3 regions of the Shewanella sp. NKUCC05_KAH genome follow, and region 2 is predicted to be linked to each of the others. Evidence: predicted binding sites of a transcription regulator. Region 2 holds the regulator's gene; each other region holds the start of a gene.
The links. Region 2 encodes sigma-54, which starts transcription at its own class of promoters, with help from an activator protein. Its sites were predicted from a motif close to GTTGGCACGNNNNTNGNNT; they were not measured.
Positions count from the first base shown of each region.

Region 1: the regulator sigma-54 is predicted to act here: its motif matches at 1,321-1,339, upstream of KO533_RS07805 (DUF3192 domain-containing protein).
Region 3: the regulator sigma-54 is predicted to act here: its motif matches at 1,854-1,872, upstream of KO533_RS07910 (BON domain-containing protein).

Region 1 covers NZ_JAHKQZ010000006.1:91,429-94,622, reverse strand. The annotation lists gene KO533_RS07815 (Zn-ribbon-containing protein) at 76-849, opposite strand; gene KO533_RS07810 (hypothetical protein) at 849-1,232, opposite strand; gene KO533_RS07805 (DUF3192 domain-containing protein) at 1,397-1,804, shown strand; gene KO533_RS07800 (DUF2789 domain-containing protein) at 1,816-2,049, opposite strand; gene KO533_RS07795 (GNAT family N-acetyltransferase) at 2,200-2,847, shown strand; gene KO533_RS07790 (DUF962 domain-containing protein) at 2,831-3,136, shown strand.
Region 2 covers NZ_JAHKQZ010000030.1:12,149-15,342, forward strand. The annotation lists gene rapZ (RNase adapter RapZ) at 1-567, opposite strand, end outside; gene ptsN (PTS IIA-like nitrogen regulatory protein PtsN) at 564-1,007, opposite strand; gene hpf (ribosome hibernation promoting factor) at 1,010-1,297, opposite strand; gene KO533_RS20845 (RNA polymerase factor sigma-54) at 1,326-2,804, opposite strand; gene lptB (LPS export ABC transporter ATP-binding protein) at 2,912-3,194, opposite strand, start outside.
Region 3 covers NZ_JAHKQZ010000006.1:126,405-129,598, reverse strand. The annotation lists gene KO533_RS07920 (hypothetical protein) at 1-444, shown strand, start outside; gene KO533_RS07915 (DUF3224 domain-containing protein) at 574-978, shown strand; gene KO533_RS07910 (BON domain-containing protein) at 1,264-1,818, opposite strand; gene KO533_RS07905 (glutamyl-tRNA reductase) at 2,095-2,550, opposite strand; gene KO533_RS07900 (sigma-54 dependent transcriptional regulator) at 2,797-3,194, shown strand, end outside.

The DNA.
Region 1 (3,194 bases), on a different contig from region 2:
TTCTCAACCTAAGTGTTAACTCTCAACCTAAGCGTGGCTTATCTTAGGTTGAGTTCTGCAAGGGGTAAACAGATATTATTGATGATCCCAAGACAGATTCGACACTATGCGGCAAGGCTCGCAGCGAAAATGAAACATATCCAATAAAGGTTCATCGAGTTTCCAATCATGACTGCCACAACGTGGGCAAGGTCGCGTTTTTTCTGTGGCTAAATCTTGGCCGCCAACGCGATATAAGTAGTAATAGGTCGGGATCTGAGTGAGATATTCGATACGACCGCGCAAATCCCAACCTCTGCGAAATAAATCACTGTCAGAACTCGATAATTCCTCTAGCGCGGCAAATTCTGCCTTGGTGGCCGCTGCCATTTGCAGCTCGTCGCAGGCTTGCCATTCGCTCTGCCAACGGATAATACGTTTATGATCGCCATTAAAGGTTGCGGGTATACGGTACAGGGGAATGGGCAATAAATTGTCGCCGCTGCGTAGGGGCGAGCACATATGCACAAAACTGGTGTATAGCAGTTGCCAGCTGGGTGTTTCGGTATTACTTACTTCAGAATTGATATCCTGACCAATAAACTTTTCCCGCGGCGCGAGTAGTTTAGCGTCGGTTAATTCTACTAAGGCTTTTTTGACCCAAGGGCTGTGATATTTGTGCGCTAAACTGCTTTTCTCTGGCATCAATAAACGCACTCTAAACTCACCGTCATTAAAGGCGACCGCAAATTCTCGTCCTATGATTTGGCCATTAGCTCGATAGGCTTCAAGGAGCTGATTAATGGCCTTCTCGGCGGCAGATATCGTGGTGTCGGCGAAGCATTCGAAGCGCAGTTCAGTGACAAACATTAAGCTGTTTTTCCTTGGATTTCTAATAAGTTGATGCGTTGTTTAAGTTCAAGCAGTTCGTTTTTTAATTGCATTATTTCTGTTTTTTGCTGCTCAGCATGACGTTCAAAATACGCCTGTTGCATCTGCAGGCGCTCGGCGAGCACTGCAAGGGTTAAGGTATCGTTAGTTGCGGGAACGTCAGTTGTAGGGCTGATAGTTTGCAACTCAGCTAAACGCTCGCGATCTGCCTTAGGCATAGATTTAAATTGCTGTAAGCCTTGGATCAATATAGGTAAAGGTAGGCTACTACCTAAACGGGTTTTAATTAAGGCAAGGCTCGGTACTTTACCGCAGGCTTCGAGCGAACGTGCGGCCGCTAATACTTGGTCAAGGGGACTCATAATTAGCAAAATTCCTTACTTTGTTGAATTGTTTAAACCAATTTTAAAATAATAATTAAGTTTTTCATTTAAAAACAGTGTGTTGTCTTGTGGCATTTATTTTGCTTATTGTCCAGCCGAAATACCATTTATTAAGCTTCAATAATAATTACACAGGATGTCACATGATGAACCATAAATTGAATAACAAACTTATCGCCATCACTTTTTTAGGGCTCGCAAGCTTAGGTCTTAGCGGCTGCGTGGTCAATGTCGGTGATGGAGAATCGGGTTGGGATAGCAGCGAATCATGGGAGAAAGTGCAGGATAAAAATCGCACTAACTTAACCAAACTGAGCTTAGGGATGCCCAAAGACCAAGTGATGATCTTAATGGGCACCGCTGATTTTAGTGAAGCCTATATTCAACAAAGTGCTCAACAAGGTGAAGCCAATAAAGAAGTCTTAGTGTTGTTTTATCGTACCCAGCGTAATAATGGCGATGGAAAAACCACTAAGGATGAATGCACGCCTATCGTGCTGAGCAACAATGCCTTAGTGGGTTGGGGTGAAACGGCTTACGGTAAAATCTGAACCAACGAGTCTTATCGTTTACGTAGCTGAGTGTCTAATTGCTCAATGGGCTCAGTCCAGAGGGCATCGGCTTCTAAACCTTCAATGATAAAGCTCTTTTGGGCAGGGGTCCAAAAGGGCGCTTGGCTTAAATGGATGTGATGGTCGATATCATGGGTTGCAATAAACTGCGCTATGGCCTCGTCGCTACTGTCTAAACCGAGTTGCTCAAACAAGTGGCTTAAGTCTACTGGAGTTGTATCCATCATTATTTCCTTTTCAGTATAGTGCCTTCGTTTAGAGTAAGCGCCTGATTGAAAAATGCAATCTATGATTAAAATTTGCACTTTTTAGTTTCCTTGGTAGATTAACAGTTACGCATAAAAAAGTGTGAGCTAAGTCAAGGAATGCTAACGATGGACAATGAAATTCTGGAGGACTGCCGCGCAGTCTATTTGACCGCGGAAGACTTACGCATTGCCGCTTCTATTCTCTATAACGCTTACCATGATGATCCTTTTTTTGTCGATTCACTCTTTACCTCAGACAAAGCCGCTTATGAGCAAAAATTGCGCGCCGCAATCAGGGAAGAACTCAATACGTTATGGCAACAAAAACAAGCCCTCATTGGTTTATTCGACCATGAAAGACTCTTTGGGTTAGCCTGTGTAGTTACTCAAGAAGTGCCTTTAGGGGAAGGGCGTTATTGGCATTGGCGCTTAAAGATGTTGTTAGGTACAGGTTGGCAATCGACTCAAGCACTAATGAACAAAGAGTCCAGTATTATTGAACTTTTACCCAGTAAGCACTGCGGTATTTTGCAGTTTATTGCTCTTGCACCAAATGAACAGCACAAAGGACTTGGACATAAGTTAGTACAAGCTGTGGTGAGTTGGTGTGATGAGCAGCCTGATTTGGATGGCATTGGTGTGTTTATCGCTCAGGAGAACCACTTGCAACTGTTTACTCAGCATGACTTTGTATCCATAGGCGAGCTGAGTATTGGCAGTATTCATGGCCAACTTTTATTCTATTCGGTTCAACAAGATGACTCACTCTTATAAACGTTTCGCCGATTTTTATCCTTTCTATTTATCCCAACACCAGCACCCGATTTGTCGGCAATTACACTTTGTTGGCAGTTGTTTAGTTCTGCTGCTGATTGGCATTGCCTTGGTTTCACAAGCCTGGTGGCTATGTTGGTTCATTCCTATTGTTGGTTATGGTTTTGCGTGGGTGGGACACTTCGTATTTGAGAAGAATCGACCCGCGACATTTCAGTATCCTTTTTACAGTTTGATGGCAGATTGGGTGATGTTTGCGCAGATGATCCGCCGCTTTTTTAAACATTAAAAAAACTGCCCGAGTGAGATGCCCATGCCCGTGTGAGAGATCGCTTACAAACGTTGTA
Region 2 (3,194 bases):
GGGATTAGGTAGAAAGCGTACATCGAACATAAAGTCGGCTTCGGTGGGCATTCCGTGCTTAAAGCCAAAGGACTCGAAGTTGATCACGAGTTCTTTATCGACACTACCAAGGAGAATTTGTCGGACTTGGTCGCTTAAATCATAGATATTCAAATTCGACGTATCTATGTAGTGATCGACCAGTTTTGACATAGGCTCGAGCAGTTTCCCCTCCAGCTTTATCGCTTCTTGCAAAGAGACTCGGCTCTTCGACAAAGGATGCAAACGGCGGGTTTCGCTGTAACGCTTGAGCAGAATTTTATCGCTGGAGTTAAGGAAGAAGCTCGTTAACTCAGTATCTGGAGGTAGGCTAGCGAGTTGTTTTACTAAGACCTTATCCTGCTCAGGCATGTTACGCACGTCGACACTGATGGCGACGAGATCGTTACTGCCTTTGAGTTGCTCAAGCAAACTGCCAATCAATGGCAAGGGAAGGTTATCGACACAATAATAGCCGAGATCTTCGAGTACCCTAAGGGCGACAGATTTGCCTGAGCCTGAGCGGCCCGACACTATGACCAGTTTCATCCAGTGATTACCTGATAGAGTTCCGTTTCATCATGCGTCTTGCGTAATTGCTTTAATATTTGCTTGTCGCTCAGCTTTTCGGCCATGCAAGACAAGGTACTTAAGTGCTGCTGACATTGGTCTGCAGGCACCAGTAGTGCAAATAAAATATCAACAGGTTGCTTATCGATAGCATCAAATGCTATCGGCTCTTCACACTTAATGAGTATGGCAATGGGCTGATCTATATCGGCTAGTCGACCATGTGGAATGGCGATGCCGTTACCTATACCTGTGCTCCCCATCTTTTCGCGCGCCACTAGGCTTTCGAATATCTCTTGAGATGAGAGGGTCGGGTACTGGGCAGCGACTAAGTCGCTGATGAGTTCCAGTACCTTTTTCTTGCTGCCCGGAGTGGCGCAGGTAGTGCACTCCGGCCGCAGTATGGTACAAAGTTCCATTATTAGTGTTTTGTTAACTTCTCTTTGTGTTTAATAACCTGACGGTCAAGCTTGTCAATCAGGGCGTCTATAGCGGCATACATGTCAGCATGCTCTGAAGTAGCAAAAACTTCACCACCTATGAGGTTTATTCTCGCTTCGGCAATCTGTTGCATTTTCTCAACATTGAGCACAACGTGCACATTATTGATCTGTTCGAAATGGCGTTCAAGTTTTGAAAACTTTTCTTCTACATATGCACGTAACGATTCGGTAATTTCGATATGGTGCCCACTTAGGTTTATTTGCATAGAAACGTCCTCCGATATCCACTGTAGGTTATAAACTTTTACGCTGATTAGAAGGTGGAATAAGCATAGCCTCTCGGTACTTCGCAATGGTTCTGCGGGCTACGTTGATCCCTTGTTCTGCCAGAAGTTGAGCCATCTTACTATCGCTTAATGGTTTTTTCTGGTTTTCCGCTGCCACCAGTTTCTTTATAAAGGCTCTGATTGCTGTGGATGAGCACTCACCACCATCGTCAGTCCCGACGTGGCTAGAGAAGAAGTATTTTAGTTCAAAAAGTCCCTTAGGGGTATGCATGTATTTTTGAGTTGTGACCCGTGAGATGGTGGACTCATGCATTTCTACCGCTTCAGCAATATCGTTAAGCACCATAGGCTTCATGGCTTCTTCACCATACTCAAAGAAACCTTGCTGATATTGCACTATGCAATTAGCAACTTTAAGCAAAGTGTCGTTACGGCTTTCTAGACTCTTAATAAACCATTTAGCCTCTTGCAGATGGCCGCGAATAAATTGGCTATCGGCTTGGTTTTTTGTGCTGCGTGCCATAGAAGCATAATGTTGATTTACATTGATTTTGGGCATGCAGTCAGGATTAAGCTCAACGACCCAGCGGCCATTTTTCTTCGACACAGACACATCTGGGATAACGTATTCGTCATTATTGGGCGTGATCAACAAACCTGGGCGAGGATTGAGGGTTTGGATGAGTGCTATACCATCCCTTAATTCATCTTCTTTTAATTTAGTCTTACGCATCAACAACCTAAAATCACGGGCGGCGATCAGATCTAAATGATCTTTGATCAGCATACGGGCGTTTTCTAGGTTGGGAGTATCAGCGGCGAAATGCGACAGTTGGATCAGCAGGCATTCACTTAAATCGCGGGCGGCAACGCCTATGGGATCAAAATGCTGAATGCGCTTGAGTACGGCTTCGACTTCGTCAAGCTCAACTTCAGGATTGCCCATGGCTTCGAGAATTTCTTCAGTGCTTTGGGTGAGATAGCCCTGATCGTCGATTGCATCAATAATGGCGGTGGCAATGGCTAAATCGGTTTCAGAAAACGGCGTGAGGTTTTTTTGCCATTCTAAGTGTTCGTACAAACCTTCACTGGTCTCGCCTTGGAAGGGCATATCGTCTTCACGACTGCCGCCGGGGCCTGAGTTTGGGGAGGCGGTAAACACTTCATCCCATGTGGTGTCCATGGGGAGCTCATCGGGCATGGATTCTTTGGTTAGCGACTCTGCCGTGTCTATGGTGGAGCTGTCTTTTTCTGGTGGCAGAGTGCTAGATTCACTGAAATCCGTATCGGATAGCGTTTGGTTTACAGGGGTTTTAGTGGCGTCGAATTGATCCTCTTCCAGCTCGAGAAGGGGATTAGAATCTAATGCTTGCTGGATCTCTTGCTGCAGTTCTAATGACGACAGTTGCAACAGACGTATAGCCTGTTGTAGTTGTGGCGTCATGGTTAACTGTTGACCCAGTTTGAGCTGGAGTGACGCTTTCATGTTACCGCTGATCCCTACGTTATTATTGTTGGATGAGGTCGCTTATTATTATCTTGAGTGAAGCCCAATGGCGGTATAAATTGCCTCCATTGGCTTCGCTCGATTAACTATAGCCTGAATTGTTCACCTAAGTACACAGCCCTAACTTGCTGATTGTCTAAGATCTCTGCTGGAGTTCCTTCGGCAATCAGGTTTCCGTGACTCACAATATAAGCATGTTCACATACATCTAATGTCTCGCGGACATTATGGTCTGTGATCAGTACGCCAAGGCCGCGACTTTTGAGTTGTTCGATAATCTTCTTGATGTCGATAACCGAAATAGGATCGACGCCTGCAAACGGTTCATCGAGCAAAATGAACTTAGGATTAGCGGCTAAAGCTCGCGCA
Region 3 (3,194 bases), on a different contig from region 2:
CAAACAGAGTTTGCTATGGGCGACTACCAAGATGGTGAGGTAAAAGGTCGAGCATTACTCGATTACTTGCGCATTACACCGTTAAATTTCGATCCCGCTCTAGAGCCGGACACCCAAAGTGACGCACCGATTCAAGATGATCCTAAAATGCAAACTATGCCCTTTGTGGCGCCCTTTATTGTGACGACTCAAGGTTCAGGCGTATTTTGGTATCTTGGATTGTTTAATCTGGATTTTAAACACAATAGCTTGAAACACTTAGGCAGTGTCATGCTTGGCGATCGAATCGAAGTGGATAGTATTGAACCTGTTTATCCTTTTGAAGCCCCATTCAAAATTGCTGTGACTTATCGCGATAGAGCGTCTGACCAACCTATGTCTGAAAGCCCTGAAATAGTCAAAACCATAGAGATGGTAGTGAGTGAGACCAGCATACATAAGTAGCGTGTAAATGCCATTATGGATCTACGCAGGCTTATGCTAAGTTGTTTTTCGGTAAGTGGGTGATGTTTGCTTCAATAGCAAGCGTTAGCAGGTAATAGGTCAGCATAAGATTTCGACAAGGAGAGTGTCATGCAAGTTAGCAAAATCACTGGGAAATTTGATGTTAAGCTCACTCCTGATAGCCCCTATGCTACTGGCATTGGTGGTGTGACGTTAGGACGTATGGGCTTAGATAAAACCTTTTATGGTGAGCTTGAGGGGCGCAGCAAAGGGGAAATGCTCAGTGCTATGACGTCAGTCAAGGGCTCAGCTGGCTATGTGGCCATTGAACAAGTGGTTGGTAACTTGTGTGGTAAGCAGGGCAGTTTTGTATTACAACATTTTGGAATTATGACCGATGGACAAAATCGTCTGATCTTAGAAGTGGTACCCCATTCTGGGGCGGGGGAGTTGCAGGGGTTAACTGGCACTATGACCATCAATATTGAGAATGGCCAACATTTTTATGCATTCCAGTTTGGCTTTGAAGCTTAGTTTGACTTTGAAGCTTAGTTTGGCTTTGAAGCTTGAATAACGCCTGTGTTTTAGCTCAGTTTTCTGTAACTCTTCTCCTTTATGATCATTCGAGTCATCTGAATTCACCCTTTTTAATTTAAGCGAGTAGGTCTTTTCGATTGGGTCTGAAAATGGGCATAAAAAAACCAGCTGAGGCTGGTTTTTTTGATTCTTTTTTCATAAAGCACTATCGAACCTTGAGTCTAGATCGGCGTGCTGTTACTTAAAATACGTTTAATTTAAAAAATGCCGTTGTCACGAGAGTTAAGACACTTTTTTAACAACTTTAATTTTATCAACGACCTTTTTCACATCGTCGGTATTTTCGGCAATTTTCAGTGCTAGTTGACGTTCGGCATCGCTGGCAACTTCACCTTTCAATGTCACTATGCCATTGGCAACATCCACATTAATTTGGGTGCCGGATACGTCAGTTGAAAACAGTAAACGCGTTTTGATGACTGTTGCAACTTTAGAGTCAGTTAAGGTGGCAACAACTTCACTGGTGCCTTCTTTTTCATTCATCACAGTGAGTTGGTTATCGACATCTTTCACCCCATCTAAGCTCTTGATGAGCTCTGTGGCGAGGGCTTTATCCACACTGCTTTCCACTTTACCTGTTAACGTCACTTTACCATCTTTGACATCTGTAATGATGTCGAAGGAATTGAGATTCGTGTTGAGCAGTAAAGTGGTTTCTGCTTTACCATCGATCCACGCATCCTTGGTTCCGCCTTTCCAATCTTGGGCGGCAGCCACATTTAAACTGATTGAACCGACAAGTAAAGCCACTAGTACTGATGCTGTTGTAGTTTTCATAATCATATCCTCCGTTGTTTTCTCGAAGCTAGATAATGCGCCAATCGTGCCAATGTTTTTAAGGTAATGATTTTTAACGTTTAAATTGTTTTATCTGGCGTTTTTATACCTTGGCATTTTCCTTTAGGTCGGTCTTTTTTACCGACAAAATGTAATTTTTTCTGGCATGCTGAGCCATCATTCGAGCATAAAAAACCGCACTCATCAGTGCGGTATTATGTCTGTATTAAAAGTGGAGGGGAGTCGGTTAAATATGGCTCACTTAGCGACAGGGAATTAATGGTGATTGAGCGATCCCGTACCGTCGTAACTCATTTGCAGCCAAGCGGCGCCTTCTGCAAGTTGGTTTGCAAGTTGTGGCTGATGCGCTTGCCTTACTGCTTGTTTTATTTGGATTAGCACTTGCTGTTCTATGTCGACAAGGGCGGTCATAGCCTGCGAAATTTGGCACTGTTGCAACAATTCTGTTGCTTGAGTATAAGTGACGGGCACGGTGTGACTTAGGCCATTAATTGGCTCGTCAGCCAAACTTCTCAGCTGTTCAAACCGAGTTAACATTCGTTGGTGGATGTTAGCTTTGGCGGAAAAAACACGCTTAAGATTATAGTCTTCGACATACCTCCTCGCTTGGTTGTAAAATGTGAGTCCTTCCTGATTCAGCTTGATGATTTCATCGATCAACATGATATCGGCGCGGATATCAGTCTGATGTTGCACAACATTAGACTTCATTATGGGCCTCCTAATGCCAGTGTTCGACATAGATTGTTTAACTGCTTGGGTAAACTGATTTTGTTTCGTTCAGCTACCATGCATATTCTGTTCTCGTTTTTAATGATATTTTAACAGGCTGATTTTTAGACTGATATTCTCAGTTCATCGAGATATCATCTTAGAACATCGGCAACTATTACCGTTGCTGTTGTTAAAATTTCATGGCTGACATACAGTAGTTTTTCATACAGGGAGTAGATACGCATGGCTCGACTGACACTTTTTTATCACTTGCAGGATGTTGGCGCCGAGCAAGCAATCATCGAACTTGCTGGCGCTGCAGACTTTAATAAGCTACGCAGTGTTGATGACTTGCCTTGGATAGAGCAGCTAGGGGCAAATCACGTCGATGTTGCCATTATTGAGTTATCCAGTCTTAGTCGTGAAGATTACCTTGTGCTGCTAGATAATGCGGCCATGTCAAATATTGAGTTTATTTTTCTCTCCGACGGTCAGCCAAACCCCAATCTTGATCAGTTAATGTCTCATTTTGCGGGTTACCACTTTCGCAAACCTTACGATATGCCGCTAATCAGCGAAATTTTTGCTGATTTTGCACAGTATTTAGCATCATCGCCTAATCGACTGCATCCTTTTGCTAG